DNA from 2 places in the Psychrobacillus sp. FSL K6-2843 genome. Region 1 is predicted to be linked to the other one. Evidence: a T-box and tRNA genes for the amino acid it is inferred to sense, from the RefSeq annotation. Region 1 holds a T-box; the other holds one or more tRNA genes.
What was found. A T-box is a leader RNA that pairs with one kind of tRNA and senses whether it is charged. The one in region 1 lies ahead of serS (serine--tRNA ligase), so its partner is inferred to be a tRNA-Ser.
Positions count from the first base shown of each region.

Region 1 (16,671 bases):
TAAAACCTCGCCAAGGGCTTTATAGTCATGTCCCTCATACCATTTACCAGGTTGATTGGCACTAGTTTTCGGAGCAAGGCTAGCAGAAAAAATAAAACTAGGGGCAAACTCACGGAATTCTTTTAAGAATTGTACATACTTCTCACGATCATTGGGATTTATATATTCAAAATCAGTGTGTAGATGATTTGTACCCCTTTTATTTGCCTCCTTCACGGATTCTTCAAATACCTTTTGTTTAACTTCTTCATTTGTAAAAATTGTATTGGCAAGCGTGTCACTAAATGCTCCTTCTTCAATGTTGGTCAATACAATAACCGTCTCAACATTGTTTTCTTCTGCTATCTCCGACAAGCTTCCCCAATTCATTGGAGTTAACGATCCGTCTCTTTTAACGTCAAAAGCAAAGGGCATCATATAAGTTAGTTCTGCAGCTACATTTCTTACTTTTTCAATCACTGTTTCCGAGGGGACATCGGTATACCATTCAACATATAAATTAGATTCAATAGAGGGTCTGTTTGGATCTGGCGTGGAGGGTAGAACAATCGCCTGACCTACAACCAATACATCTTGATCCGGTAAACCATTAATAGAGGCAAGAGTAGCCGCACTCGTTCCAAAACGCTTGGCAATAGAGTATAAACTATCACCAGTTTTCACTACATAATTCATACCATCACTCCTTCAAACTAAATTATGCAAGGGACATACAAAACATGCTAAAATACGCGTAAGGAGTTGACTCCAAATGGACGAGTATTATATGAATTTAGCAATTGAAGAAGCAAAGAAAGCAGCTACAATAGGAGAAGTCCCTATAGGTGCGATTATCGTACATAAAAATGAGGTAATTGCGAGAGGTTACAATTTACGAGAGACAACACAGAATGCGACAACCCATGCTGAGCTACTGGCTATTCAAGAAGCTTGTGCCAAAATCGGGAGTTGGAGACTAGAGGAAACTACTCTTTATGTAACTCTAGAACCTTGTCCTATGTGTGCAGGAGCAATATTGCAATCGCGTATCCCACGAGTCGTTTATGGTGCTCGAGACCTTAAAGCGGGTTGTGTAGACTCATTATATACGCTATTAAATGACAATAGATTTAACCATGTCTGTGAGGTAACAGAGGGAGTTCTTGCAGAGACTTGCGGTAATTTACTAACCACTTTTTTTCGAGAGCTACGAATGAAAAAAAAGAACCAAAAACGCCAGGAGCTCTGAGCATTTTTGGTTCTAAACAGAAGTTTTTTAAATTGTTTGCCTCGCTTTCCCCATTTGCTTGTCGGAGCAAACATAGGCGCTTGCGCTTTTCTTTTTGTCTAGCTCCACCGCCTTGCCCCTCGAGGTCAAATGGGATAAAGCTGTGGGGGCTGAGGAACTGCCTCCTCGCTTTCCCCATTTGCTTGTCGGGGCAGACATAGGCGCTTGCGCTTTTCTTAGTTTATTGGATAACTTTTTTGCCACCCATGTAAGGTTGTAGTACCTCTGGGATTTTAACAGAACCATCTGGTTGCTGATAATTTTCTAGGATAGCGGCAACTGTGCGCCCAATTGCTAGTCCACTTCCGTTTAATGTGTGTACAAACTCTGGTTTAGCGCCCGGTTCTCTTCTAAAACGGATTCCTGCACGACGAGCTTGGAAGTCTTCAAAGTTACTGCAAGAAGAAATCTCTTTATACTCCCCATAGCTTGGTAACCATACTTCAATATCATATTTTTTAGCAGCAGTGAAACCAAGGTCGGCAGTGCACATACGTAGCACTCGATATGGAAGACCCAAAAGTTGTAGCACTTTTTCTGCATGTCCTGTTAGAAGCTCCAACTGTTCGTAAGAATCCTCTGGTTTTACAAAACGTACAAGCTCTACTTTATTGAATTGATGCTGACGGATTAGTCCGCGTGTATCTCTACCTGCAGAACCGGCCTCCGAACGGAAACAAGCACTAAATGCAGTAAACGCTTGTGGAAGTTCTGCTCCATCTAAAATCTCATCGCGGTAGAAGTTGGTTACTGGAACCTCAGCAGTTGGGATTAAGAAATAATCCTCCTCGTTAACTAGGAAAGCATCCTCTTCAAACTTTGGAAGCTGACCAGTGCCCGTTAAACTCATACGGTTCGCCATATAAGGTGGAAGCATTTCCTCGTAGCCATGCTCTTCTGAATGAAGATCCATCATGAAATTCCATAGCGCGCGCTCTAATCTTGCACCTAGACCACGGTAAAATGCAAAACGGCTTCCAGTTACTTTTGCAGCACGCTCAAAATCCACTATTTTTAAATCTGTGGCGATATCCCAGTGAGCTTTTGTATCAAAATCAAATGAAGGGACATCTCCCCACTTACGGATTTCCACATTATCATCCTCGGAGTCACCAACCGGAACGTCATCATGCGGAATATTTGGAATACGCATCATCATGTAGTCAAACTTTTCTTCTACTTGACGTAGCTCTTCATCCAACGCTTTAATCTCATCGCCAACCTCACGCATACGCACAATTAAATCATCAGCATTCTCTTTGTTTCGTTTCATTTGAGAGATTTTTTGAGAAACCTCGTTTCTTTCTGCCTTTAATACTTCTGTTTTTGCTATTAATTCTCTACGCTTTTGGTCTAAAGGAAGAAATTGATCGAACTCAGAGATATCTTCTCCACGCTTCGCAAGTTTAGCTTTCACTTCTTCATAATTATCACGTACAAATTTTACATCTAACATATGAATTCCTCCTCTTAATATTTCGACAATTTTAACCAACCATTAATTAAATAACGACAAAAAAGCCCCCATCCCTAAAAAAAGGGACGAGAGCTACCCGCGTTGCCACCCTGATTGAACTGACACATGATCAGATCCACTTGTCTAATAACGGCTTTTCAACCGGCCACAGCTTACCTATTTTTCAGCTGCGCAACTCAAAGGACGGATTCACAAGGGTCTTTATCAGCTTCCACCAACCGCTGACTCTCTAAAAAAAACTTACTTGTTACTACTTCCTATCATCGTTTTTTAATTCATGAAATTAATCATACTTTACTATAGGTTGACCTGTTTGGCAAGTGATTCCTGAACCATTTGTATAAAATAGGCAGTTATACGATGATCGTTCGTTAATTCAGGATGGAAGGAACATCCTAATATATTGTCCTGTCTAGCCATTACAATTCTATTTTCATGAGTTGCAAGTATTTCTACGCTTTTCCCTACATCCACAATATGGGGAGCTCTTATAAAAACAGCAGGAAAGTCAGCTGCTACTCCTTGGATTTCTAAAATAGTTTCAAAGCTATTCACTTGACGGCCAAAGGAATTTCTTTCGACAGTAGCTTCTAATACACCAATATGATGGGAATCCTGATTATGGATATTCCTTGCCAATAATATAAGGCCCGCACATGTACCGAACATTGGCTTGCCTGATTCTGCAAATTGTTTTAAAGGAATTAGCAAATCAAAGCGATCTATAAGCTTGCGCATTGTCGTACTTTCGCCACCTGGAAAGATTAAACCATCTATATTTTGAAGATCACTTTTTGTTTTGACCAATACTGCCTCTACGCCGCATTCTTCTACCGAACGAATATGTTCCATGACAGCTCCTTGAAGAGCCATTACTCCAATTTTCACTATCTTACCAACCTCGATCTTGCATACGTTCTGCATCTGTTAATCGAGAGATTTCAATTCCCTTCATAGGGATTCCTAAATCCTTTGAAATATCCACTAAAAATTTATAATCGCGATAATGAGTAGTTGCTTCCACAATAGCACGGGCAAATTTCTCTGGACTATCAGATTTGAATATTCCAGATCCGACAAACACTCCATCTGCTCCAAGTTCCATCATAAGCGCAGCATCTGCTGGAGTAGCAACTCCTCCCGCTGCGAAGTTTACTACTGGTAATTTTCCTTTTTGTTTGATTTGCAATAAAATCTCATATGGCGCTCCTAATTTTTTTGCTTCTGTCATTAGTTCATCCTCGTTCATATGCACAATTTTTCTAACCTGTGCATTAACCTTTCGTAAATGGCGAACTGCTTCTACAATGTTACCTGTCCCTGGTTCGCCTTTCGTCCGAAGCATTGATGCCCCTTCACCTATACGTCGAGCTGCCTCTCCCAAATCCTTACACCCACAAACAAATGGCACTGTGAACTCACTTTTACGCAAATGAAATTCTTCATCGGCTGGTGTCAGCACCTCTGATTCGTCAATATAGTCCACACCCATTGCCTCTAAAATTCTTGCCTCCGTTATATGTCCAATGCGAGCTTTTGCCATGACTGGTATCGTTACAGCACCCATTACCTCTTCCATTATGCGTGGATCGGCCATGCGAGCAACTCCCCCTGCTGCACGGATATCAGAGGGTACACGTTCTAATGCCATTACAGCCACAGCACCGGCTGCCTCCGCAATTCGTGCTTGCTCTGCGTTAATAACATCCATTATAACTCCACCTTTTTGCATCTCTGCCATACCTCTTTTTACTATCTCAGTACCTGTCATATGTATTTTCATCTTGAATACCTCCTAACTGTTATAAAATTTAGTATAATGATATATGACCATATGAAAAGCGCCAGAAACACTAAAATGAAAGTGGTCAGATTGGATGATACTATGGATTTCCTCATGTTTCCTTTAGAAAAAAATTCAAACAGCCCATTATATGAACAACTATATAAATTTATAAAAGATGCCATAGTACAAGGCAATATTAAGGAAGGAGATAAGCTTCCCTCTAAAAGAAAGCTTGCTGACTATCTTGATCTTAGCCAAACTACAATTGAGCTTTCTTATAGTCAGCTGCTAGCAGAAGGTTACATAAATTCAGAACCTAGAAGGGGATATTTTGTTCAAAATATTGAGGAGCTTGCTTTGATCGAAATAGAAGATTCTCAAATTGTTAAAGAAGAAAAAACTCCATCCTACCATTTGGATTTTTCTCCGGGAAGGATAGATGAGGATTCCTTTCCTTTTACACTGTGGAGAAAATATGCAAGGGATTTGGTTCATGAAGAAAATAAAGAGCTTCTTCAGCTTGGACATCCTCAGGGAGACTATATACTAAGACAGCAAATATCTTCATACCTTTATCAATCTCGTGGTGTAAAAAGTACACCCGAACAAATTATTTTAGGCTCAGGAACAGAACAGATTATGCCACTACTCATACGCCTCCTTGGAAATGAGGCAGTCTATGGCTATGAAAACCCTGGTTATCCACTCTCTCATCATCTTTTTTTAGAGCATGAGGAAAAATCGGTGCCTGTCCGGGTAGATGATGAGGGATTAGTCGTTCAGGAGTTAGAAAACACTAATGCAACTGTTATGTATGTCACTCCGTCTCATCAATTTCCCACTGGTTCTGTTATGTCAGCTTCACGAAGAAGTCAGCTGCTAGCCTGGGCTTATCAACATGAGAAACGTTATATTATTGAAGATGATTATGACAGTGAATTCAGATATACTGGTAAACCAATTCCTTCTTTACAAGGAATGGACCAAAACGACCGTGTAATTTATTTAAGCACGTTTTCTAAGTCTCTGATGCCTTCCTTAAGGATCGCCTATGCGGTACTTCCAAAACCACTTATAAAGCAATACAAGGCGAAATATTACTATTATTCAGCTACTGTCCCACGAATGGACCAATATATACTTGCAAAGTTTATGGAGGACGGTCACTTCGGGAAGCATCTAAATAAAATGAGAAAAATTTATAAAAGAAAGCTAGAAATTATTACGAAGTCTCTTTTAGAATATGAGCCAGCTGTTACCCTTTCTGGAGAACAGGCAGGAATGCATCTTTTATTGACCATTCATACACAAAAGAAGGAAGAGGAACTGGTTGCCCTTGCTCAACAAGCAAATATTCAAATCTATGGTCTGAATAAGTATATAACCTTTCCCATAGAAGAAACTCACCCAAAATTGGTATTAGGATTCGGTGGATTAGAGTTCTCAAATATTTCGACAACCATACATGAGCTAATGAAGGCAATAAAAATCAAGCATTCTTAATTTCTTTCCTATACAAAAAAGCACTGACAACTCTAATTGAGTTTCAGTGCTTAAGTATAGTAAGAAGGTGGTGCAAGTGTCTAAGTCTAGGTTAACTAGTAACACTTTGCACATGCTTTCTTATTTATTAAAATAATCCGCCTACAAAGTCGGTCGTACTATCCCACAAGCCGCTAAAGAATTTGCCAATACCTTGGAACATTAAACTGAACCAACCAGCTCTTTCTACAGCTTCTGTTGTTACAACATCGACACTTGCTTGGTCACCAATAATATAACCGTAATCAGTGCCTTCTGTTTTTTCAAGGTGTACTGTTCCTACAACTGTATCCTTTTTAACTTCAGCTTCTAACTTGTCTTTTGTTGGAGTAAATACAGGCTTGTACAGATCTTTATCGCTAGATTTAATCATCATAGAAATAGGTTCTTTGACTGCAATTGCAACTTTGTCTTCTTTTCCTTTATTTACTTCTAGAGTTTCATGGTCAGGAATTTTATATCCTGCTGGTATTAGCTCTACTTTAGTAAATTGAGCAAATCCAAAATCAAACAAAGCTCTAGTTGCATCAAATCTAGCCTTATAACTTCCCTTTCCATTAGCATCTACTGCTTTCATCACTACAGCGATTACTCTCATACCATTTCTTTCAGCAGTTCCAGTGAAGGAGTGACCAGCAAAATCTGTTGTTCCTGTTTTCAAACCATCTACGCCTTGATATTCATAAACTAATCCTGGTAGCATCCAGTTCCAGTTACTCATTTCAATAGCATCCGGTGTACCCTCACGGAAGATTTTTTTAGGTATTTTAGTTGTTTCTAAAACTTCTGGGTAGTCTTTCATAAGAAGGTAAGCCAATTTTGCTACTGAGCTAGCAGGCATCACATTCTCGTCTGTTGCCCCTGTACTCTTTGGATGCATCCCTTGTAAATCAGCATTATTTAAACCAGTAGAGTTAACAAACTTATAATTTTCTAAGCCCATTTCTCCAGCTTTTTCATTCATTAGTTTTATAAAATTTTCTTCTGTTCCAGCAATAGTTTCTGCAATAGCAATAGTTGCTGCATTTGCAGAATAGATAGCCATTGCTTCATATAATTCACGAATTGAATAAGTACCATCCTCACGTAGAGGTACATTACTTAAACGACGATCTTGAGAAATTTTATATGTATATTCATTTACTGAATATTGTTGGTCCCATGAGATTTTACCTTCTTCAATTGCTTCGAAAAGAAGATACTCCGTCATCATTTTTGTCATACTCGCAATACCTAAAGCTGCATCTGCATTTTGTTCATAAAGAATTTTTCCGGAATCCGCATCTACTAAGATTGCAGCGTCCACATTTAAATTCAAACTTTCCTCTGCTTTTGTGGTAGCTGGTATTACACCTACTAAAGACACAAGCAACATCGGAAGTACTAGCCACTTTACCATTGTTGTTTTCCAAAATTTCTTCACTACTGTACCTCCACTTTTTCTATTATCACTGCTCATTTTATCATACTTTTTGAACTAGGTGCATAACACTTTAAAAAAGCACCCATTCGGCCTATATATAGACGGTGAATGGGTGCGAAAGTTTCTTTATTAAGAGATAGAATAGTTTGGTGCCTCTTTTGTAATTTGTACATCATGAGGATGACTTTCACGTAGGCCAGCGCCAGTCATGCGTATAAATTGGGCCTTTTCACGTAAGTCCTCTAGAGTGCCTGTACCACAATACCCCATACCTGCACGAACCCCACCAAGAAGTTGGTGAATCGTATCAGATAGTGGCCCTTTGTATGGCAAACGCCCTTCAATTCCTTCTGGTACTAATTTCTTTGCATCCTCTTGGAAGTAACGGTCCTTAGAACCTTTTTCCATAGCACCGATAGAACCCATACCTCGGTATACTTTAAAACGTCTACCTTGGAAGATTTCTGTTTCTCCTGGACTTTCTGTAGTTCCTGCAAGTAAACTACCAAGCATTACTACATGTCCACCAGCAGCTAATGCTTTCACGATATCTCCGGAAAATTTAATACCGCCATCTGCAATGATCGTTTTTCCGGACTTTCTAGCTTCGTTAGCACAGTCATAGATTGCAGTAATTTGTGGTACTCCCACACCTGCCACCACACGAGTTGTACAAATAGAACCTGGACCAATTCCTACTTTTACTACATCTGCCCCTGCTTCAAATAGTGCCTTTGTTGCCTCACCAGTTGCAACATTTCCAGCAACGATATCTAAATCTGGATAAGTTGCTCTTATTTCTTTCACTACTTCAATAACACCTTTAGAATGTCCATGAGCAGTATCAATTACGATTGCATCTACCTGTGCTTCTACTAATTTCTGCACTCGAATCATCGTATCCTTCGTTACTCCAACCGCAGCCCCTACTAGCAAACGACCATGATGGTCTTTTGCTGCATTTGGAAACTCAATTACTTTTTCAATATCTTTAATAGTAATTAGACCTTTTAGAATGCCATTGTCATCCACTATCGGTAATTTTTCAATTTTGTATTGTTGAAGAATCTTTTCAGCCTGCTCTAACGTAGTACCAACAGCAGCAGTTACTAATTTTTCTTTAGTCATTACATCGGATATTTGTAAAGAGTAGTCTTGGATAAAGCGTAAATCACGATTTGTAATAATCCCTACAAGTCTCAATTCTTCTTCATTGTTTACAATTGGCACACCAGAGATTCTGTATTTACCCATCAAATGCTCTGCATCATAAACTTGGTGAGTTGGTGTAAGGTAGAAAGGATCGGTTATAACTCCATTTTCTGAACGTTTAACTGTTTCCACTTGTTCTGCTTGTTCCTCAATGCTCATGTTTTTGTGAATAATGCCCAGTCCACCTTGACGAGCCATAGCAATAGCCATCTTCGCTTCTGTAACTGTATCCATACCAGCACTTACTACAGGAATATTTAGCTTAATTTTTGAAGTTAATTGTACTGATAAGTTAATATCCTTTGGTAGAACCTCTGATTGAGCTGGAACTAATAAAACATCGTCAAACGTTAAACCTTCTTTTTGAAATTTTGATTCCCACATTACGCTGACTTCCTCCTCTGTTTAAATATTATTACAAGGTTATCAGCGGTCACAGGGCATGTCAAGAATCGATAAATAATATATATATTCTGACTTTTATGACGAGTTGTATATTTATTATATTTACAAGAGATATCTTATTTTTCTTTTACTTCGAAGAAGTGGAATGTCCTCTAGCTTTAAAATTAATCTAATTTGAAATTGTATTCTAAATTGTATTTCTGCTTTCTCGCACACTTGCTTAGTTAGAAATGGTTAGGTGCCTTCGGCACTTCTAATTTCTTTATGGAACAAACAAAAAAGCCGTCACCGATTTCTCGGTAACGACTTTTTCCAGTGCCCAGCTACGTCCTACTCTTGCAGGGGGACCCCCAACTACCATCGGCTCGGCTGCGAAACCAGATGGACGGCAGATTTCTTTGTCAGCCGCAGCCGATCGGTTCTCGCGTATGCTATACGCTCCGAGCCTCTCTTCCTTGCTTCCTCGAACTCTTTGCCCCTCTGCTTTCTCGCACACTTGCTTAGATAATGATGATTGCCTTCGGCCTTTTTCTCTTAATACAAAAAAGCCGCCACCGATTACTCGGTAACGACTTCCTATAGTGCCCAGCGACGTCCTACTCTTGCAGGGGGAGACCCCCAACTACCATCGGCGCTGAAGAGCTTAACTTCCGTGTTCGGTATGGGAACGGGTGTGACCTCTTCGCCATCATCACTAGACTTGTCGGCTTTCAATCCACTGCGCATTGCGTTGTCAACTTCGCTCGTTTCCTAGCACTGCTTGTGTTTTGAAATCCTCTTGAGTTGTTCACTCAAAACTGGATAAAAGACATCATTAATGGAAACAAACAATTTGGTTAAGTCCTCGATCGATTAGTATTCGTCAGCTGCACGTGTCGCCACGCTTCCACCCCGAACCTATCTACCTCATCGTCTTTGAGGGATCTTACTTACTTGCGTAATGGGAAATCTCATCTTGAGGGGGGCTTCGTGCTTAGATGCTTTCAGCACTTATCCCGTCCACACATAGCTACCCAGCGATGCCCTTGGCAGAACAACTGGTACACCAGCGGTGTGTCCATCCCGGTCCTCTCGTACTAAGGACAGCTCCTCTCAAATTTCCTACGCCCACGACGGATAGGGACCGAACTGTCTCACGACGTTCTGAACCCAGCTCGCGTACCGCTTTAATGGGCGAACAGCCCAACCCTTGGGACCGACTACAGCCCCAGGATGCGATGAGCCGACATCGAGGTGCCAAACCTCCCCGTCGATGTGGACTCTTGGGGGAGATAAGCCTGTTATCCCCGGGGTAGCTTTTATCCGTTGAGCGATGGCCCTTCCATGCGGAACCACCGGATCACTAAGCCCGTCTTTCGACCCTGCTCGACTTGTAGGTCTCGCAGTCAAGCTCCCTTCTGCCTTTACACTCTTCGAATGATTTCCAACCATTCTGAGGGAACCTTTGGGCGCCTCCGTTACACTTTAGGAGGCGACCGCCCCAGTCAAACTGCCCGCCTGACACTGTCTCCTACCCGGGTTACGGGTATGGGTTAGAATTTCAATACAACCAGGGTAGTATCCCACCGACGCCTCCTCCGAAGCTGGCGCTCCGGGCTCTAAGGCTCCTACCTATCCTGTACAAGTTGCACCAAAATTCAATATCAAGCTACAGTAAAGCTCCACGGGGTCTTTCCGTCCTGTCGCGGGTAACCTGCATCTTCACAGGTACTATAATTTCACCGAGTCTCTCGTTGAGACAGTGCCCAGATCGTTACGCCTTTCGTGCGGGTCGGAACTTACCCGACAAGGAATTTCGCTACCTTAGGACCGTTATAGTTACGGCCGCCGTTTACTGGGGCTTCAATTCGCACCTTCGCTTGCGCTAAGCACTCCTCTTAACCTTCCAGCACCGGGCAGGCGTCAGCCCCTATACTTCACCTTACGGTTTTGCAGAGACCTGTGTTTTTGCTAAACAGTCGCCTGGGCCTATTCACTGCGGCTCTTCTAGGCTATACACCCAAAAGAGCACCCCTTCTCCCGAAGTTACGGGGTCATTTTGCCGAGTTCCTTAACGAGAGTTCTCTCGCTCACCTTAGGATTCTCTCCTCGACTACCTGTGTCGGTTTGCGGTACGGGCACCTCCCACCTCGTTAGAGGCTTTTCTTGGCAGTGTGAAATCAGGAACTTCGGACTAAGTCCTCGCCATCACAGCTCAATGTTACAGAGTGCGGATTTGCCTACACTCACACCTCACTGCTTGGACGTGCATAACCAACAGCACGCTTACCCTATCCTACTGCGTCCCCCCATCACTCAAACGGTGGGGTGGTGGTACAGGAATATCAACCTGTTGTCCATCGTCTACGCCTATCGGCCTCGACTTAGGTCCCGACTAACCCTGAGCGGACGAGCCTTCCTCAGGAAACCTTAGTCATACGGTGGATGGGATTCTCACCCATCTTTCGCTACTCATACCGGCATTCTCACTTCTAAGCGCTCCACCAGTCCTTCCGGTCTGACTTCAACGCCCTTAGAACGCTCTCCTACCACTGATACCAAAGGTATCAATCCACAGCTTCGGTGATTTGTTTAGCCCCGATACATTTTCGGCGCAGCGTCACTCGACCAGTGAGCTATTACGCACTCTTTAAATGATGGCTGCTTCTAAGCCAACATCCTGGTTGTCTAAGCAACGCCACATCCTTTTCCACTTAACAAATACTTTGGGACCTTAGCTGGTGGTCTGGGCTGTTTCCCTCTTGACTACGGATCTTATCACTCGCAGTCTGACTCCCAAACATAAATCATTGGCATTCGGAGTTTGTCTGAATTCGGTAACCCGGGATGGGCCCCTAGTCCAAACAGTGCTCTACCTCCAAGATTCTAACGTTTGAGGCTAGCCCTAAAGCTATTTCGGAGAGAACCAGCTATCTCCAGGTTCGATTGGAATTTCTCCGCTACCCACACCTCATCCCCGCACTTTTCAACGTGCGTGGGTTCGGACCTCCAGTAAGTGTTACCTTACCTTCATCCTGGACATGGGTAGATCACCTGGTTTCGGGTCTACGACCACATACTCATTCGCCCTATTCAGACTCGCTTTCGCTGCGGCTCCGTCTTCTCAACTTAACCTCGCATGTAATCGTAACTCGCCGGTTCATTCTACAAAAGGCACGCCATCACCCGTTAACGGGCTTTGACTATTTGTAGGCACACGGTTTCAGGGTCTATTTCACTCCCCTTCCGGGGTGCTTTTCACCTTTCCCTCACGGTACTGGTTCACTATCGGTCACTAGGTAGTATTTAGCCTTGGGAGATGGTCCTCCCGGATTCCGACGGAATTTCACGTGTTCCGCCGTACTCAGGATACACTCTGGAGGGAATGAATTTTGGACTACGGGGCTTTTACCCTATCCTGCGGACCTTTCCAGGTCGCTTCATCTAACTCATTCTTTTGTAACTCCGTATAGAGTGTCCTACAACCCCAAGAGGCAAGCCTCTTGGTTTGGGCTCTTCCCGTTTCGCTCGCCGCTACTCAGGGAATCGAATTTTCTTTCTCTTCCTCCAGGTACTTAGATGTTTCAGTTCCCTGGGTGTGTCTCAGATGCGCTATGTATTCACGCAAATGTACTGCCCCATTACGGGCAGTGGGTTTCCCCATTCGGAAATCTCCGGATCGAAGCTCACTTACAGCTCCCCGAAGCATATCGGTGTTAGTGCCGTCCTTCGTCGACTCCTAGTGCCAAGGCATCCACCGTGCGCCCTTATTAACTTAACCTAAAAGTTAAAAGTACTACACTTGCAATCACGTAAGTGATCACAATTTGAATATCTTGCGTTTGTTTCTTTTTTGATGTCGTTTTATCCAGTTTTCAAAGAACAATTTAAATGCTCATCATAAAAATGAACACTCAAAACTGAACTGCAAAACGTTAAGATACAGATAAAGATCTGTATTCCGAATATATCCTTAGAAAGGAGGTGATCCAGCCGCACCTTCCGATACGGCTACCTTGTTACGACTTCACCCCAATCATCTGTCCCACCTTCGGCGGCTGGCTCCCAAAAGGGTTACCCCACCGACTTCGGGTGTTACAAACTCTCGTGGTGTGACGGGCGGTGTGTACAAGGCCCGGGAACGTATTCACCGTGGCATGCTGATCCACGATTACTAGCGATTCCGGCTTCATGTAGGCGAGTTGCAGCCTACAATCCGAACTGAGAACGGTTTTATGGGATTAGCTCACCCTCGCGGGGTTGCGACCCTCTGTACCGTCCATTGTAGCACGTGTGTAGCCCAGGTCATAAGGGGCATGATGATTTGACGTCATCCCCACCTTCCTCCGGTTTATCACCGGCAGTCACCTTAGAGTGCCCAACTGAATGCTGGCAACTAAGATCAAGGGTTGCGCTCGTTGCGGGACTTAACCCAACATCTCACGACACGAGCTGACGACAACCATGCACCACCTGTCACCGCTGTCCCCGAAGGGAAAAGCCTATCTCTAGGCCGGTCAGCGGGATGTCAAGACCTGGTAAGGTTCTTCGCGTTGCTTCGAATTAAACCACATGCTCCACCGCTTGTGCGGGCCCCCGTCAATTCCTTTGAGTTTCAGTCTTGCGACCGTACTCCCCAGGCGGAGTGCTTAATGCGTTAGCTGCAGCACTAAGGGGCGGAAACCCCCTAACACTTAGCACTCATCGTTTACGGCGTGGACTACCAGGGTATCTAATCCTGTTTGCTCCCCACGCTTTCGCGCCTCAGCGTCAGTTACAGACCAGAAAGCCGCCTTCGCCACTGGTGTTCCTCCAAATCTCTACGCATTTCACCGCTACACTTGGAATTCCGCTTTCCTCTTCTGCACTCAAGTCCCCCAGTTTCCAATGACCCTCCACGGTTGAGCCGTGGGCTTTCACATCAGACTTAAAGGACCGCCTGCGCGCGCTTTACGCCCAATAATTCCGGACAACGCTTGCCACCTACGTATTACCGCGGCTGCTGGCACGTAGTTAGCCGTGGCTTTCTAATGAGGTACCGTCAAGGTACGAGCAGTTACTCTCGTACTTGTTCTTCCCTCACAACAGAGTTTTACGATCCGAAAACCTTCTTCACTCACGCGGCGTTGCTCCATCAGACTTTCGTCCATTGTGGAAGATTCCCTACTGCTGCCTCCCGTAGGAGTCTGGGCCGTGTCTCAGTCCCAGTGTGGCCGATCACCCTCTCAGGTCGGCTACGCATCGTCGCCTTGGTGAGCCGTTACCTCACCAACTAGCTAATGCGCCGCGGGCCCATCCTGTAGTGACAGCCGAAACCGTCTTTTAACATCTCCCCATGTGAGGAAATGGATTATTCGGTATTAGCCCCGGTTTCCCGGAGTTATCCCAATCTACAGGGCAGGTTGCCCACGTGTTACTCACCCGTCCGCCGCTAAATCAGAAGAAGCAAGCTTCTTCATCATCCGCTCGACTTGCATGTATTAGGCACGCCGCCAGCGTTCGTCCTGAGCCAGGATCAAACTCTCCATAATAGAGAACTTAAAAAGCTCATTTTGTTTTGCTGGCATCATCATTAAATGATGTCAAAAATTGTTTTGCGTCAATACAACCGAAGTTGTTTGATGCTATATGTCTTAACGTTTTGCATGTTCAGTTTTCAATGTTCATGTGTTTTTTTCGTCTTGTTTTGACGACTTCTCTATATTATCAAGGTTTCAAAGATAAGTCAACACTTTAATCAAATAAAACTTAAAACTATTTTAAGAAAGAGATATTCTTTAAATAGTTTTAAGTTTTTAGTCATGTTTCCTAATGAATCTATATAATTATCGACTACTTTTATAATGCTTGGTAAGTCTTTCTGGTTCTCAAAGTTTTACTTCTATACTTACATATAGATAACTCTAAAAAGATTATTAATCAATTATACTTTCTATATGTAAAGATCGTTTAGCTGCTAAGTCTAAGATTTGGCCAGTTTCAGACAATCGTATCATAGGTCTCATCGGAGAATCTCTATGGATAAAGATAATCTCTCCTAGCTCTCCATCTGATAATCTCACTCGAGTGGATATTGGTAAATCGCATACAAGAGAGATGAGTGCATTAACTGCTTCAATATTGTATTTTCCAAACTCTTCTTCCTTAATCATTTCCAATACTTTAAAAGAAGAGGCTCTTGCTCGATATATTCTCTCAGAGGTCATTGCATGGTATACATCTGCGACTGCAATTATTTGAGCAACCAAAGAGATATTTTCCATTTTTTCTCCCTTAGGATAACCACTACCGTCTAGACGTTCATGGTGTTGGAAGATTCCTAATTTTGTCTCTGGCTTTAACAGCGGACTATCTTTGATAGCTTGAAAGCTAAAAATAGTATGTTTTTTAATTTCTGAGAATTCATTTTCTGTAAGAGGAGTCTTCTTTTCTCTAATCTTCTGATCAATCTTAGCCATTCCTACATCAGCTAAAAGGCCTGCGGTAGCTATTTGATTGATTTGTCCAGAAGTGTATTGAAGTTTCCTTGCAATTGCTCCAGATAGCATCCCCACTGCCAACGAATGATGTGCTATGTATTTATCAATGGATGAATAACTATTTAGAAGAGAAAATATTTGTTTTTCTTGCATCGCTCGATCTATTAAAGGCATTACTATATGCCTTAACTTTGCAACATCCACCTTCACTCCAGCTTCCCAGGAAGAAAATTCTTTATAGAAGTTACTTACAGATTCATTATATAACGTTTTAAAGTTAGTTTTATTAAGGGATAGAGAATTACTTTTTTCTACAATAACACGTTCCTTGTTATTAAGTTCTAGAATTTCTTCTTCTGACCTATTAAAGATATTTTCAATTGACACAGGTACTTTAGTAACGTTGAAGGCTCTTAGTACTTCTAAATGCTCTCTTGTCAGCCTTGTATCTTTACGCATAATTGGGTATTTAGTGTTCACAAAAAGATCTTCGGCAACGATACTACCAATTCTAATTTCATCTAAATTTTGTAAAGTATATTCCATTTTATACCCTGCTTTTCTTTTATTTTCCTTAATTATACTAAATTTTTTTCAATTTTGTATATGTAAAAAAATCACCCTTAAACTAAGTTTAAGGGTGATTTAGTAATTATTCTTCTATTGAGGTAGAATCATCTTCATTGTTAGAAGCTACTTCTTCTACAATTTCATCGTCTGTTTCTTCTTCCTCATCTTCTTTTGCAACTTTAGCAACGGTAGCTATTAACTCATTATTTGATAATCTCATCAGGCGCACTCCTTGAGTGCTTCTTCCTGTAATTGAAATGTCATTAACATCCATACGGATTAACATTCCATTTATCGTGATTAACATTAAGTCTTCTAAACCTTCCACTGCCTTCACAGCACATAAAGGTCCATTTTTCTCAGTGATTTGGCATGTTTTCACACCCATCCCACCTCTAGTTTGTAATCGATATTCTGATTCTGGGGTACGTTTTCCATATCCCTTCTCAGTTACTACTAGGATTTCTTGACCAGGTTCAATAATTTCCATACCGACAACGTAATCGTCATCCTTCAAGCGAATTCCTCTTA
Region 1 covers NZ_CP152021.1:8,219-24,889, reverse strand. The annotation lists gene MKY94_RS00090 (glycosyl hydrolase family 18 protein) at 1-675, opposite strand, end outside; gene tadA (tRNA adenosine(34) deaminase TadA) at 752-1,228, shown strand; gene serS (serine--tRNA ligase) at 1,449-2,723, opposite strand; T-box leader at 2,803-3,017, opposite strand; gene pdxT (pyridoxal 5'-phosphate synthase glutaminase subunit PdxT) at 3,042-3,635, opposite strand; gene pdxS (pyridoxal 5'-phosphate synthase lyase subunit PdxS) at 3,637-4,521, opposite strand; gene MKY94_RS00065 (PLP-dependent aminotransferase family protein) at 4,630-6,033, shown strand; gene MKY94_RS00060 (serine hydrolase) at 6,161-7,531, opposite strand; gene guaB (IMP dehydrogenase) at 7,625-9,091, opposite strand; rRNA gene rrf (5S ribosomal RNA) at 9,696-9,811, opposite strand; rRNA gene MKY94_RS00045 (23S ribosomal RNA) at 9,945-12,872, opposite strand; rRNA gene MKY94_RS00040 (16S ribosomal RNA) at 13,069-14,622, opposite strand; gene MKY94_RS00035 (HD-GYP domain-containing protein) at 15,007-16,116, opposite strand; gene gyrA (DNA gyrase subunit A) at 16,223-16,671, opposite strand, start outside.

Region 2 (16,671 bases), 290 kb from region 1:
AAATATATTCTGTCATTCAGCTTTAATGGATATCTGTTTTTCATCTTACTTCCTCCTTTTTCACTCTTAATTGTCCATCGCGGAAACTAATGGCCACATTCTAACCTCCATACTTTTGGAATAATGTAGGACTGGCTCATCGCCTTCCACCTGGATTCCCTGCTCGGAAAGCATGGTATTTACTCGAATTTCCGCCTCCGCCTGCTGTAATGGCCACTTCCTATGAAGTATGTCACAACGGAGTGGCTCCCCTTTTTTACTTAACGTATATAAGCAATAGCGCTCTGTCAGCCACTCCTCAAAACTGCCTTCTTCTGCATAGAATGGTTGGGAGATAGGACGGTAACTGCATTCTAGCTTTGCATTTACACCATGTCGCCGCTTGCTTGAATATTCGATGGTCGATTGGCTTCTAACTACCTTCATATCTGCATGCATATAAGGTAAATGGTATACCGTTCGGGCCACCTTCACGGCAAGTAAATTTTCCGCATCCAAACTAAAGAAAAACACGCCTGGCTTTCCATTTATCGTGACATAAGTTCGAACATTCAACTCAGCAAAACAATCGGTCCCAGGAACTCTTGGTGTTCCACGCAGCCTAATGTTTGTCATATGGAAAGGAACGACACCAATCCAACCTTTGCCATTAAACGAATCTAAAGGCAGTACGTCAGGTACGATTTTTCGTAAAACATTAAGATCAATAGGATAATGTACAAACAACAGGTCATTCCATGTCTGGGTCATCGTCCAAGGTAGTTTAGGGAGTGGCCAGGACCGGTGAATAGCATCCCATTTATCTTTTTTGTCCTCCATAGCTTTACTCCTTTTCTTTTACAATGTCTATTATCTCCATTGGCTGTTTTAACTTAGGAAATCCGTAGAGTTGATTGCTTACGCTAGACGGTAAAAACCATATAGCCTGGTAAGGTCTCATCCCCACCTCAATTGCTCCCCTTAGCTCATCGGAACCCCCATCTCCTATAAATAAACAATGCTCAGGATGCACATTTAGATTGTTGCAGGCAATTAGGTAGATTGCTGGATTTGGTTTACGCTCTCTCACTAGGTAAGAGAATACTACGTCATCAAAATAAGACGGCAACAAACACTTATTCCAGGCTTCTACCTCTTCTGAAGTACAATTACTAATAAGTCCAATTTTAATATCCAAGGCTTTAAAATTTTCTATCATTTTTATAATAGATTCATCTATATTCTCAAAGGCGACCGACTTAACAAATACCCTTTGCTCATGTATTATTTTGATGGCCTGTTCATCAATTGGTAGGCCGTTTTCTTTTAATATTTCTCTTAAAACACTAGGATGATCGAGATAAGTTCCGTCCATTCTTTCATTAACTCTCGCATGCCATTCTCTTTTATAGAGCGATTCCTCCAATCCAAGAGATTCTACAGAGTAGCTTGCTTTCTTACCTCCCTCTTTCCATTCCGTAATAAGTGTCTCAAACAAATCAAAAAACACCGCTTGAATCAAAAAGGTCACCCCTAAATTTTGTGAGTTACAGGTAACCTTCTACAGATTATAAGCAAAAACCTTCCTACTGGGAGATTTGAGGCCAATTATTTTGAATTTACAATGCATTCCTTTAGGGTGTATATATAGTTGATTTAATGAAAAGGAGATGTTACTTAATGGGAAATACTTCTATGTTTGATTCATACAAATTACCATCTGGCGTTACATTAAAAAATCGAATTTTAATGGCTCCAATGACAACTTATTCATCCGAGAAAAATGGCGATATATCAGATGACGAACTAATCTATTATGCTCGACGTGCTAAAAGTGGAATCGGGGCAGTTATTACAGCGTGTGCTTATGCAGAGCCACTTGGTGCTGGATTCGAATACTCAATAGGTGCTGAATCTGACGATAGAATTCCTAGTCTGAAAAAGCTAGCAAATGCCATTAAAGACAATGGAGCAAAGGCTATACTACAAATCTTCCATGCCGGGCGACAATCTAATTCGAAGGTGTTAAATGGCGAACAGCCTGTATCTGCCAGTGCTGTTGCTGCTCCACGCGACAATGCAGAAGTGCCACGCGAAATGACAGCAGAAGAAATTGAAAAAACAATTGCTTCTTTTAAAGAAGCAACGCGAAGAGCTATTGAGGCAGGATTTGATGGAGTAGAAATCCATGGGGCGAACACTTACTTAATCCACCAGTTCTTCTCTCCACACTCCAATCGTAGAACAGACAAATGGGGCGGAAGCTTAGAAAAGCGCATGACATTCCCGTTAGCAATTGTTGAGGCTGTTCAGACGGCAGCTAAGCAGTACTCAACAGAGCCATTCATAATAGGATATCGTTTTTCACCAGAGGAGTATCAGGATCCTGGATTTACAATGGAAGATTCTTTGGAGCTTGTACATGTTTTATCTGAGAAAAATCTAGATTATATTCACGTTTCCCTTGGGCATTTCTTTGGTTCCTCTAATCGTGATGAAAACGATACTACTCCACGCATTAAACTTATCCAGGAAGCAATTGGAGACAAAGTTCCTGTAATGGGCGTTGGTACTTTGGAAACTAGAGAGGACGTTGAAAAAGCATTAGAGGTGACTCCCCTTGTTGCGATTGGACGTGCACTAGTAACTGACCCTGAATGGTTTTCAAAACTGGAAAAAGGAGAAGACGACACCATCTTCCCAGCTGTGTATGTAAGCAAAAAAGAGGAACTGGACATTCCAGATCCATTATGGGATAAAATTATGCAGGTTAAAGGTTGGTTTAAGGTTGCAGACTAACATTTAAAAACGGCTCCGGAGATTAATTTTCCGGAGCCGTCATTTATCATCGCATATAAAACAAACCACCGCTAATAATCTCAATACCAACTCGAGCCGCATACTGCTCCTCGAGAGCCTTTTTCTCCATTTCGTAGCACTCTGGCTTCTCTTCTACACCTTCATAAAAGTATTCAAGTACCTCTAGGCTCCTTCGCCATCTTTCTTTTGCTTCTTCCGCCCATGTATGATCGTCGTTAGCAATAATACCGTCAATTACTGCATCTAACCGCTCTAAACCACGTAATGGCTTAATGATATATGGCAGATTAAATACATTGTCTGGCATAGCCACATCAAAACTAATTTCTTTCATCGAATCGTGGAAATCCTCCCTAACAATTCCAGTCATTAAATTTAACCCCAAGGAGAAGAGAGTTTCCTTTGTCTGATCACTATAGTAGGTAACCTTATAATTGACCCCTAACCAAGGTGTAAATATGACTTGGGTATCACTTACTACCTTTTCATACATATGGACAAATGACCCGAGCTCCTGTGCCGCTTGGAACATTTGGTTAAGCCTGTTCGAACCAAAATGGATTACCTCTCCTTTTATATCCTCTTGCAGCTTCGTTTTGTCTGTAATGAATGTCAGCTGCATAGGACTCGACTCGGCACCAGTTGCTTCTACATATTGCCAATAATACGGTCGATTCATAAGCTTTTTATCCATCTCTTCCGTCAATTGAACGACCACGTAATGGTCGCTCTCACTTAATATCGGGCAATTATTTTCTTTAAAAAATTGAAGTAAAAAATCGTGAACTTGTTTTGGGTACATGCATACCCTCCTTCCATACCCTACCTGCACTATATTGTTTTTTTATAAGTCGTTAGAATATCATCTAGTTCGCCGACTACCTTTTCAAATACATCGATTTTGGTGTAAAGCAAATCTAGAATATGCTGCTCAATCGTATCCTGAATAGCCAAATTATAGATGTGGACATCATGCTCTTGCCCTAATCTATGCACTCGCCCAATTCGTTGCTCTAGCTTCATCGGGTTCCAAGGAAGATCATAGTTGATAACATGATGACAAAACTGGAGATTGATACCTTCTCCACCCGATTCGGTTGCTATTAGCACCTGTGCCTGCTCCTTGAACAAATGCTTCATCCAATCACGCTTGTTTTTGTTGAACTTCCCGTTAAATAAAACACTTGTAATTCCCTTCGTGCTTAAATACCATTGCAGATAAATTTGACTTGCACGGTATTCCGTAAAAATAATCACCTTGTCATTTGCTTCTGCAATAATCTCATAAGCTTTTTCTGCTTTAGAGTTAACTTCAAGAGACATGAGCTTCTGCATCACACTTTGCACATAAGCAACCTCTTCGCGGTTGGTACATTTCTCCACCATGTTATTAAGCGTTAAACAGGTTGCTTCCTTGCTGCTACACATTTCCTTTTGAAGTGTAATCATAGAAAAAGCACCAGAAAACACAGAGGAAATATTCTTTAAATCGGAAATCATCTCATATGCTTCCTTTTCCTCTTTTGTAAATTCAATTGGAATTATATTCACCTTACGAGTTGTCCATTCAATTCCAGTATCCTGCCTTCTGTTTCTTACCATTACCTGATTCACCAGTTCCCTTAAATACTCATCATGCTCTAGGCTGTGTTTGCTTGCAGAAAAAGACTCCTGGAATGTCTCATAATTTCCCAAATGACCTGGCTTCAATAGAGAAATAAGATAAAATAATTCAAATACATCGTTTTGAACAGGCGTCGCTGTTAACAGCAAGCAGAATTTCTTTTTTAACCCTTGAACGAATTCATATATTTTCGTTTTATGATTTTTCAGCTTGTGCGCCTCGTCAATGATGATCATGTCATAATTTTGAGCATATATGAGTTCTTTATGCGGACTTTTTTTGGCTGTATCCATGCTCATAATGACAATGTCATTGTGGTCAAGGGAATAACTCTTTTTGTATGGGATGGCAGGTATATGAAATTTGAAATTCATCTCTTCCACCCATTGATTAATCAAAGATGCTGGTGCTAGTATTAGAGCCTTTTTAACAAGTCCCCGTACCATATATTCTTTCAATATTAAGCCTGCCTCAATCGTTTTACCCAGACCTACCTCGTCCGCTAAAATTGCTTTCCCATTCATACGTTCAATAACTGTCTGCGCCACCTCTAATTGATGGTTTAAAGCCTGAAGATTTGGCAAATACTTTGGAGACTGAAGTCCCGTAAACTCAGTTATTAAATTATTTTTTACTATGTCATAGCTCATATTATAGAGATTCCAATTATCCCATGACTCTTCATTTTCCAATCGTTTTGTTAAGCCTTCCTTCCAGGAAGACGATCTTTCAATCAACATAAAAAACACCTCACAGCAAATCATTTTTCTTAGATTGCCCAAATGTGAGGTGTGTATGATTTATTTTCGAGAATATAAAATATAAAGACTCTCAAAATGGAAAATTCATTCTTAAAATAAACTATCTATCGTGTTTTCTCTTCCCTTTAAAGCTTCCCATGTTCTATGTACTGTAAAGTTTTGAGCTAAAACGTTAGATCTTTTGGTTATCTCATCTGGATATCCAAGTATTTCTAGCAATTTTATAGCATTTCTTGAAATAGAAGGCCCATCATGAATTTTATAATCAAATTGTACTTCTCCACCTTCAACCTTTTCCCTAAAGTGATAATTATCATATATACTTTCCGCTATTTCGGTCAGCTCGATGTCATGGGTTGCCAACAAATTTATACCTTTATTTAGAGATAGCCACTCCATAATGGAGGCCGACGCTGCTATTCGTTCAATGGTATTTGTCCCTTTTAGAATTTCATCTATAAACGAAATACAAGGCTTTCCTCCCGTTATGAGGCGAATAATTCGCTGTAACGATTTTATCTCAGCAATAAAATAGCTGTCACCATTCAACACATTATCCTGAACCGCCATAGAAGTTACGATATAACTAGGCTTCATAGTCCAGCTTTTTGCAATTGCTGTATTGATTGTTTGTGCTAGGATGGCATTAATAGCCACAGCTTTAATATATGTAGACTTCCCAGAAGCATTAGAGCCTGTGATAAGCGTAGATTTCTTTAAATGAGAAGAATTTAAAACTGGCTTTACTAGAAGAGGATGCGCCATTTTTTCAAATGTAAGTACCTCTTGGTCTGTAAAAGTAGGTGTACAGTATGTATCTAATGTATTACGGTAATAACTGACTGCTATTGCCGCATCAAGCTTTCCTACTAAAGTCCAAACTTCTTCATATTCCTTTTGGTGAGCAGAAATTGTTTTGAAAATCTTATTATAGGAAATAAAATCTAACAAAAAGAGGATACGCACGTATTCTAACAATAAATCAAACTCACCACTTCCTCCACTTCCTAAGGTTGCAATTCTGTTAAAGGTAACTACCTTTTTTAAAGGCTGAACACTTTTTTTTAGTCCATCTATATATGGCATTAGCATCAAATCTTTAATAGAAGCTATTCGCTTACCAGCAATTATAATAGCAGCAGCATACCCCACCGAATGAAGGTTATTTTCTATCTTTGTCTTGTTTCGATAATAAATGATTCCATTTAAGATCAGTGAGCCTATAAAACTTAATATTCCATATTTAATACTTATAAATAGGAAAAGTAGAGAAGCTATGGGCAGAAGTGCAAGGATTACGTACATATAAGTATTTTTTATTTCAAACTCTTTGAAGTCAAAGAAATAGGAAGATGAATTTGTATAGTTTTCTTTGCCAAGATCAGAAAGTATTAGAAGTATTTTTTCTCTCAAGTTTACGTTTTCTGTAAGTAGCGAATACAATGCTTCATTGCTTTCTTTCTTGTTTGGGTCGATTGCTCGAAGCTCATTAAATAAGTATTCCTCCCCTACAGATAATTGAGTGTAATTTAGCTTTTTGAAAACCTCATTCATTCCTAAATCAGCCCACGTCAGCTCATCCACACCATCATAAACTTTCAATTGTTTTTTCTCATTAAACCAATAGGAGGATATGGAGTTCAAATCTGCTTCTGGTGAGGAAAATATACCAGAAGCCCATTCTTCTCTAAACTTCTTTAATTTCTTTCTTTCTCTAGTAAGTAAATAATAAAAAATGAAGGCAATTACCACGATTGCGATAATGAAAAATGTACTCATTAATAGCCCTCCTATTAAGACTGTTCAGACCTCAGCTTATTCACTTCATCTGTCCAAGCTTTAATTTTTTGATGGATGCGATTATATTCGTTTTCCACCGTCTGTTTTTTTGATTCACTTAAATCATCATTCCACTTGGATAATGTGTCTTTTCGTTCCTGCACCTTAGTTTGTAGTGCTTCTGCTTGATGTGCTGATATTATTTCTTCCGTTTCCATCCATGTCACCATTTGACTCAATCGATTCCGTTCATTGGAAATGGCAAAAGAAAGGGAAAGCGAAATTTTACTAATATCATACTGCGCATTAGAAATAGCAAAACCATTGGGTGCATTTAATTGAATATAAGCCACATCTAAGACACTTGGAATAACCCACTTTTCTTCGATACTTTTATTCAATTCGTCGCTATTTTCAGCAGAAATATATTCTCCTTTTCCCGCTTCAGCTACAGCCTTTAATTGATCTTGACCTTTTTGGTCTACATTAAAGCCAACAATATTTACTTGACGGTTTTCATTTCCTTTAGCAAACTCTTCGGCCTCTTTAATAGGATCCCCGTCGCATGTCTCTGCTCCGTCACTAACAATATAAACAGTTAATGCACCTTCAGAATTCTTACTTGCTTCATTTGCTGTTTTTATTGCGGCAGCTAATGGAGTCCATCCTTTTGCCGCGACATCATCCACTACAGGATCAAATTTATCCGTACTATAAGACTGCATTGGATAAATCTCATCTATCTTTGTACAAGAAAGTTCCTTATCTTTATCCTCCTGTGAACCTTCATGGCCATAGACATAAAGAGAAACTTCACTAGAAGCTCCAATCGTCTTTGCAAAACGCTTCATAGCAGTTTTTGCTATCCCCATCTTTTGTTTGCCATCTACGGACAATAGCATACTTGAACTTGCATCGAGTAATAGTATCGACTTTGGTGTAACTTCCTCATTACTTCCACCTGAGATTGTTTCTTTAGTAGGCTCAGGTAAATATGGTTCATTTAAAACGGCTACATAATTCATCTGTTTATCTAACAGATCACTATACACAGTGCTACCGAAATAATAGAGAAGCATTTTAAATAATGTTTCCTCATCTTTTATCATGTCCGTAGTATTTTTAAGCTCTTCTTGTTCATCTAGTGTTAGCTCTCTTGCATCCTTTGGCCAACTGGATGTTTCGTGTTCAAAAGAATAGTCTAGTGCGAACAAACCTGGCTCAGAATTCTTCCATTCCTCTAAATCTGTCGGAATAATAATTTTTTCAATTGCGAGGAGTTTTTCTTTTTCAGTGTTCTCCTCTTCTGTTACTATTTTTTGATTGTCACTTATTTTTTTATTTTCTTCACCTGCTTGAGATTCATTCGAGCAAGCTGATAGGAACAATATGAGCAACATAGTTAATAAAGTAAATAGTCGATTCATGAAATTCCTCCTTGCTTTTAAACTTACTTATAATTCCATACGTAACATAATGGAAAAATGTTTCATTTAAGAGAAGAAACAACTTTTATTATTACGGATATAACCTTAAAATTTGTTTTAGAAGAAAAAGGAGGTTGCTTTTATTTTTTAAAAATGGTATACTAGTTCTTGTCTTGTTGCTAGTACAGTAACATCATATGGAGGAATACCCAAGTTCGGCTGAAGGGATCGGTCTTGAAAACCGACAGGCGGGTCATACCGCGCGGGGGTTCGAATCCCTCTTCCTCCTCCATTTTTATTTACGTTGTTTGTAAGTGTAAAATATAGTATACTAGTTTATAATGCGTAGTTGATTTAAATTTCAACTCTTTCTTATTGTCGCGGGGTGGAGCAGTTCGGTAGCTCGTCGGGCTCATAACCCGAAGGTCACAGGTTCAAATCCTGTCCCCGCAACCAAATGGTCCCGTGGTGTAGCGGTTAACATGCCTGCCTGTCACGCAGGAGATCGCCGGTTCGATCCCGGTCGGGACCGCCATTTTTTTGTAAGCAAGCAGTTCCTATGCAACTAAGTGATATAACATACATATTTTGTATTATACTTAACTGACTATGAGATACTAAGCTTCGTTTACTTGATACAAATTTAGGCTCAGTAGCTCAGTCGGTAGAGCAAAGGACTGAAAATCCTTGTGTCGGCGGTTCGATTCCGTCCTGAGCCACCATTTATGTTTTAATATGCGGGTGTAGTTTAGTGGTAAAACCTCAGCCTTCCAAGCTGATGATGAGAGTTCGATTCTCTTCACCCGCTTCCAATAAAAAGAAGACCTATTGATGCAAAGATCAATGGGCCTTTTTTTTTGTCGTTTCTTTTTCAATTTCTTTCATTCGTTGGAATAATAACTCCTTGTTAGGACAAGATAGTAGGAGAAAATGATGAGAGGCGGTAATGACTATGACTACAGAATGGTTTGACAGAGTAACAGAGGAGCTACAGGATCATTTGAATTCGATTTGCGAGCAGTACGATCAAGTCGGCCACATGAACATTAATCGCGCCTCTAAACATCCGCGAATTGAATTTTTTGTTAGTACGTTAGAGGATGAGCGAGACTATTTTTGCACTATTCTATTTGATCCTTATAATGAAGAGTTCTATGTTGAAAGTTTCGATGTTGAACTTCTCCAACCTACCAGAATAATGTTAGATGACATTACTGATATTATAGAAGCTGTTCATGAAAGCTTTCACGAATTTCTTGAAGATGACAGTGAAAGTGAATTAATTTATTTGGATGATGATGGTGACAACGATGACGATGATGATGACGATGAAATCATGTTAGAAGAAATTGATGTGGATTGGGAAACACCTGAGGTTACTGCATTTTTAATAGATGATAATATTGAGGTAACATATCAGTTCGGTATAGACAGTGCCAATGGCGATGGTGTTCTCCGTAGAAGAAATCGTAGCTGGGTAGATGATGAGGAGTTCGTCGATGAAAGTACCTTTACTTTTAAAAAAGATGAGGCAAGTACAATTATAGCTATGATCGCAAGCCATATGGATAAATTAATCGGATATGATGAAATTATTGATCTTTAATTATTTTACATCTTCAATTGGACAAGTGCCAATTGAAGATGTTTTATTATGTGTTAAATAATCAACCACTGTCTTACTTTATCCTCAAATATATTTGCACCTATGCCAAGAAGATCCTCTTTTACATACATTGTCAATCAATTATCACTTCAAAGGAATAGATTGTCGTTGATTTGTACTCATTCCCTGCTAGTAGAATTGAGGAAGGAAAATGAGGATGATGAATGGAGTCAGGTGGACCTTGTGTTTCTAAGCATACACCTAAATAGTTTCTTACCTGTTCTCCTCTCATTGTTTCAGAGCCAGCCAAGTTATTTCCAGAATAGAGGACTACTGCAGATTCTGTCGTTTCTACTATTAGTTTGCGACCACTTTCCTTTTCTGTTAATACGATTGTGCCAGAATTATCTTCCAATAGAAATGGATGATCATAACCGTGACCTACTAGCATAGTTTGAGGATGAACCGAGTCTACTCCATCAGCAATTTTACGAAACTTCCGAAAGTCAAATACAGTGTCATCTACTGGAACTAAATTTCCAGTTGGGAGAAATTCCTCATCCAACTCCAAGTATGTAGAACTTTCTATCATTAGTTCATGGTCCAATACATCCCTCTGTAGGTTTCCACTAAGATTGAAATAAGAGTGATTTGTTACGTTTACCACAGTATCCCTATCACAAATACCTTTGTACGTAATAGATAGAGTGTCTCTTTCATTTAGAATCGTATAAGTTACTTTCATCTCTAAATTTCCAGGGTATCCCTCTTCCCCATCTTCACTTAAGTATGTAAATTCAATCGTTGTTTCCTCTTTTCCTTCTAACACGGTAGCATCCCATAATACGTGACTGAATCCTTTGGCCCCTCCATGTATATGGTTGTTTTTCTCGTTCTTTGGAATATTGTAGACATTCTCTCCTAAGCGGAAAGTTCCTCGTTTAATACGACCAGCGACTCGACCTACGACAGCTCCTAAATACTTGGCGTTTTGACCGTACTCCTCAATTGTATCGAACCCCAATACTACATTTTCATATTGCCCTCTACGGTCAGATGCTAAAATTTTAGTAATTACACATCCATAATTCATGCAAGATATTTCAAAACCATTTTTATTTTTTACTGTAAACAATGTAACAGGCTGGTCGTCGTCTATTAATCCAATTAGCTTCTTCTGCACTAACACTTTGCTTCATTCCTCTCCTATGTAATTTCACTTCCAATCGCCTTATAAATAAGAGTCCCAACTATATAAGTTGAGACTCAATTTATTCATCCTTACTCACGGAATTCTAAAAGATTTTTATTCAGGTCTTTCGTGTGAAAATAAACCTTTTGATAAATAGGAAATAATTTCTTATATTTTATTACATTGGCTTTAATAGGAGTAAACTGCTTCTCCACCTTCAAAAACTCGTCTGCACAATCCTTTAACGAATCGAACCATCCACAACCATAGGCTGCTAACATCGCAGCACCCATTCCTGGGCCCTGTTCACTCGTTAAGCGAACAATTTTGGCATTAAAAATATCTGCCTGCATTTGAAGCCAATCTTCATTTTGAGCGCCACCGCCAATGGACACAATAGTATCTATTAACTTACCGTTTTGTCGAAAGATTTCAATAGATTCTAGCAGAGAGAATGTAATTCCTTCTAAAATTGCACGAGTAAAATTCTTACGTTGGTGAGAACTGTCCATCCCAATAAAACTTGCACGAACTGCCGCGTCTGCATAAGGAGTTCTTTCTCCAACTAGATAAGGGGTAAATACTAACCCATTTGAACCTACTGGAACAGAACCTACCTCAGACAATAGTTGTTGGAACGATTCTTCCTTTGCAAATACCTCTTTAAACCAAGTTAAGCTGTATCCTGCTGAAAGCGTTACACCCATTGTATAAAAAGCATCCGGCGCTCCGTGATTAAAATAATGAACCTTTCCATCAAAATTTTTATTCGATGTTGCTTCATAGGATAATACAACTCCGGATGTACCTATGCTGCATAGAGTTTTTCCATCTTCTAAAATTCCAGAACCTATCGCTCCACATGCATTATCCGCACCACCAGCAAATACACGAGTAGTAGCTGAAAGACCAGTGGCTTGGGCAGCCTCCAAAGAAAGTGAACCAACTTCGTCGTGGGATTCTACCAATGGAGGGCATAGACTAGGATTGATATCTAATAATGTACATATAGCCGTGCTCCATTCTTTTCTACTAACATCTAGTAGAAGAGTTCCAGCAGCATCCGAATACTCCATATGTAGTTGTCCTGTAAGTTTAAATCTTAGATAATCCTTAGGGAGTATAAATGTCTTTGCCTTCTCAAATATATTTGGCTCATGTTCCTTCACCCATAATATTTTCGGTAGAGTAAAACCCTCTAAAGCAGGATTTTTTGTTATTTGTAGCAGTCTTTCCTCGCCAATCACATCATAGATTTGCTGACACTGAGCGGAAGTACGAGTGTCATTCCAAAGAATCGCAGGCCGTAATACTTCATTTTGCTCATCTAACAGAACCAGACCGTGCATCTGACCAGAAAAACTTAACCCTTCTATATTCACAACATCGTCCGAGTAATCCTTCAAAAGCTCCTCTAACCCCAAAAGTGTTTGGTCAACCCAGTGCTGAGGATTTTGTTCGCTGTAACCTGTTTTTTCCTGTATTAAGGGGTATGATCTCGAAACACTTTGAACGACTTTTCCGTTTTTATTTATGAGTAATATTTTTACAGCACTCGTTCCTAAATCTACTCCAATGACATATTTCATACTTCAGCCCCCCTACCATATGAAAGCGTATTATTTCTTAAACGCCTGTAATAAATACTGATTGATTGTCGCCTTAATCTGCTCTAGACGACCGGAAGTCTGTTTAATATCTTGTAGCTCTAAAGCATATGCTTCTAGTTTATGGAAATCTGTTTTACCTTCAACTATCTCTAATCCAATGCCTTCTTTGTACGTTTTGTAACGATCTTCTACAACATTTTCAAGCACTTTATCATCTATTAGATTTTGAGCCACTCGTAAACCTACTGCAAAAGCGTCCATTCCAGCGATATGTGCATGGAACAAGTCCTCTGGTTCAAATGATGCTCTTCTAACTTTTGCATCAAAGTTTAAACCACCTCTGCCTAGTCCACCATTTTGCAAGATTTCATACATCGCAAGAGTTGTAGTCCATAAATCTGTTGGGAATTCGTCAGTATCCCATCCAAGAAGTGGGTTACCTTGGTTAGCATCAACTGAGCCTAACATATTATTAATGCGCGCATAATGAAGCTCATGCTCAAATGTATGACCAGCAAGCGTTGCATGATTTGCTTCAATATTAAACTTGAATGATTTTTCCAGACCATAGCTTTGTAAAAATGCATGTGCAGTGGCTACATCATAATCATATTGGTGAGTAGATGGCTCTTTTGGTTTTGGTTCTATTAAGAATTGAGCATCAAAGCCAATTTCTTTAGCGTAATCTACAGCCATATGATAAAAACGAGCCAGGTTATCCAATTCTAGTTTCATATTTGTATTCAATAAAGTGTCGTAACCTTCTCGCCCACCCCAGAACACATAATTTTGTGCACCAAGCTCCTTACCAATTTCTAACCCTTTTTTCACTTTAGCAGCGGAGTACGCAAATACATCGGCATTACTCGAAGTTGCAGCTCCATGAACAAAGCGAGGATGGGTAAAGTTATTTGCCGTATTCCAAAGCAATTTTGCTTTACTAGTTTTCATATAATCCTTTATCATGCTTACAATCACGTCTAAATTATGATTGCTTTCCTTTAAATTAATTCCCTCTGGAGCAATATCAACATCATGGAAGCAGAAAAACGGGACATCCATCTTTTCGTAGAACTCAAAGGATGCCTCTACCCTTGCTTTTGCTAAATCCAACCCCCTAAAATTGTCCCAAGGGCGATTCATACTTCCCGCTCCAAATGGATCTGAACCGTCCATTGTAAACGTATGCCAATAGGACACGGCATACCTTAAGGCCTCTTCCATTGTTTTATCGCCAATTTTCTCCTGCGGATTATAAAACTTAAATGCATAAGGATTTTTCGAAGTAGCACCTTCGAATCTAACTTTTTTTACATTTTGAAAATAGACCATCATTTATACCTCCGGATTATATTCTCAGCAACCAGATTTAGGATGTTATATCACTGAGCGTATTTTAATTTAGTTTGTAAATTATCTGAACAAAGTTATAACTTTCAAATAAAAGTGGTGACATTCTTCAAAAGTAGAGTGTATGCTATTAATAATTATTTAACTTATTAAAAAAAATAGAAAACAAAGGCGGATTTCTATGAATGCAACTAGTAGCTTTATTTATAACGCAACCGAATGGATTACTAAATTTGCTTATTTAAATGTGCTATGGATACTTTTTACTCTGCTAGGTGGCGTAATTTTCGGTTTTTTCCCCTCCACTATTTCGATGTTCGCAGTTGTAAGAGAGTGGCTAAAAGGTGAAACCGATTTACCCTTGTTCAGTACTTTCTGGAAGCATTATAGAAATGAATTTGTTAAAAGCAATTTGTTAGGAATCTTTGTTACCATCATCGGAGTAGTTATTGTGTTAGATATTTTTTATATTCAATCTACCAATAGCAAGCTTTTAAGTTGGACATACCTTCCTCTATTTGCTTTTATGCTACTATTCATTATGTTTTTGTTTTACCTTTTTCCATCCTTTGTACATTTCAATTTAAAGCTAGGACAGGTGATAAAAAATTCCTTTTTTATTATGCTAATCAATCCAATTACTACGCTATTCATCTTTCTCTGCTTATTGCCCTTCTTCTATTTAATAAGCATTCTTCCAGCTATCGGATTTATATTTGGCGGAAGCGTCTATGCTCTTATATCTATGAGATTTGGCCTCCTTGCATTTCAAAAAGTAAGTGAAAAACAAGAGGCATTAAAATCAAGCAATGGGTAATAGCTTCTATATACGTGAAGCTATTAGCTTTACCCTTTCACAGCACTTGCCGAGATACCTTCCACTACTTTATTGCTAAAGAAAATAAAGGCGATAATGATTGGCAATACGCTTATGATCAGCGTAGCTCCTATCGCTCCCCAATCCGTCATATACTGTCCAATGAAATTTTGGATACCAACCGTTAACGTTTTGTATTTCTCAGAGCTTATAAATGTATTGACGAACACAAACTCATTCCAGTTATAGATCATATTAATGACTACTGTTGTAGCCATTACTGGTGTGGTCATTGGAAGAATAACCTTAAAAAACATCCGATTAACTGAGCAACCGTCTATAACAGCAGCTTCCTCAATTTCCTTTGGTAGCGTGTAATAGAACCCGAGTAAGATCATCATGGTAATTGGCAGATTATAGGCTGTATATGTAATAACAACACCGAACGGGTTATCTATTAAATTTACACTCAAAAACATACTGTAGAGTGGGATAAGCGCTGAATGGATAGGAATCATTAACCCGATGATAAACAGACTTAGTACAGCTCCGCTTAGCTTCCACCTCATTCGAGTAATAGCAAAAGTAGCCATACTTGCAAAAAGAACAGTTAACACTATCGCAAGAGCTGTAATCCAAACACTATTAAAAAAGTAAACTCCTATACCTCCATCCCAAACTTTTAGATAATTTTCCCACCTAAACTCAGAAGGTAAGGCAAATGGTGATCCCGCAAATATTTCCCGATTATCTTTTAATGAGAAAATAAATAACCATATTAGCGGGATGATTTGAAACAATGCTACTACTATTAGACTGAAATATAGAAAGAAGTAGCCAACGCGTTTCATATACAAACCTCCTTTAATATTCTATTCTCTCTTTTGGTGTAGTTAATTTACGAATAACAAAAGTTACAATTAAAGTAATAATTAATAGAAGGAATCCAATCGCACTTCCATATCCAAAGTTATAGCTTGAAAATGCTAGTTTATACATATAGGAAGCCATTACTTCACTTGCACCATTCGGACCACCAGAAGTCATCACATAAATTAAATCAAAGTATTTTAACGACCCAATTATCGCTAATACGACTGTCACACTTACGACTTCTTTGATTAATGGCAACTTAATCCTTGTGGCAATTTGGAATGCTGTAGCACCATCCATTCTTGCTGCTTCAATTAATGACTCTGGGATATTCTTCAATGCAGCATAGTAAATCAAAATATAAAATCCTGCATATTGCCACAAAATCGGGATAAATATAGCAAACAAAACGAGAGACGGATCCGCTAACCAAGCAGGAGGATTTTCCACTCCTATTTGCTTTAGAAAAACATTTAAAATACCGTTAGATGGGTTATACACTTTAATCCAGAGCTGTGCTATCGCCACAGAGGACAGTAACATCGGTATTAAATATATTTTTCTTAAAAGATCAGATCCTTTTATCTTGGATGCCAAAACAAAAGATATTGTTAAATAAATGGCCAAGCTCAGCGTGGAGAATATCGCTAACAAGAATGAATGATAGGCACTATTCCAAAATTTCATATCCTGGAGACCTTTTATATAATTCTCTAATCCGACGAACGTTTTTTCACCTATCCCATCCCATTCCATTAAGCCATAGTATCCCGATAAAATTAGCGGAATGAATACCAACACCAAAACTAGTAATAGCGCCGGAGAAATATATA
Region 2 covers NZ_CP152021.1:293,700-310,370, reverse strand. The annotation lists gene MKY94_RS01580 (MBL fold metallo-hydrolase) at 1-44, opposite strand, end outside; gene MKY94_RS01575 (DUF2071 domain-containing protein) at 67-819, opposite strand; gene MKY94_RS01570 (HAD-IA family hydrolase) at 824-1,501, opposite strand; gene MKY94_RS01565 (NADH-dependent flavin oxidoreductase) at 1,660-2,778, shown strand; gene MKY94_RS01560 (YqhG family protein) at 2,825-3,601, opposite strand; gene MKY94_RS01555 (SNF2-related protein) at 3,631-5,163, opposite strand; gene MKY94_RS01550 (hypothetical protein) at 5,275-6,963, opposite strand; gene MKY94_RS01545 (VWA domain-containing protein) at 6,978-8,390, opposite strand; tRNA gene MKY94_RS01540 (tRNA-Ser) at 8,590-8,682, shown strand; tRNA gene MKY94_RS01535 (tRNA-Met) at 8,770-8,846, shown strand; tRNA gene MKY94_RS01530 (tRNA-Asp) at 8,850-8,925, shown strand; tRNA gene MKY94_RS01525 (tRNA-Phe) at 9,037-9,112, shown strand; tRNA gene MKY94_RS01520 (tRNA-Gly) at 9,128-9,198, shown strand; gene MKY94_RS01515 (hypothetical protein) at 9,343-9,996, shown strand; gene MKY94_RS01510 (aldose epimerase family protein) at 10,130-11,179, opposite strand; gene xylB (xylulokinase) at 11,278-12,777, opposite strand; gene xylA (xylose isomerase) at 12,808-14,130, opposite strand; gene MKY94_RS01495 (YesL family protein) at 14,330-14,965, shown strand; gene MKY94_RS01490 (carbohydrate ABC transporter permease) at 14,995-15,816, opposite strand; gene MKY94_RS01485 (sugar ABC transporter permease) at 15,830-16,671, opposite strand, start outside.
Region 2: it has a tRNA-Ser gene. The T-box ahead of serS (serine--tRNA ligase) is inferred to sense a tRNA for this amino acid. The anticodon was not compared.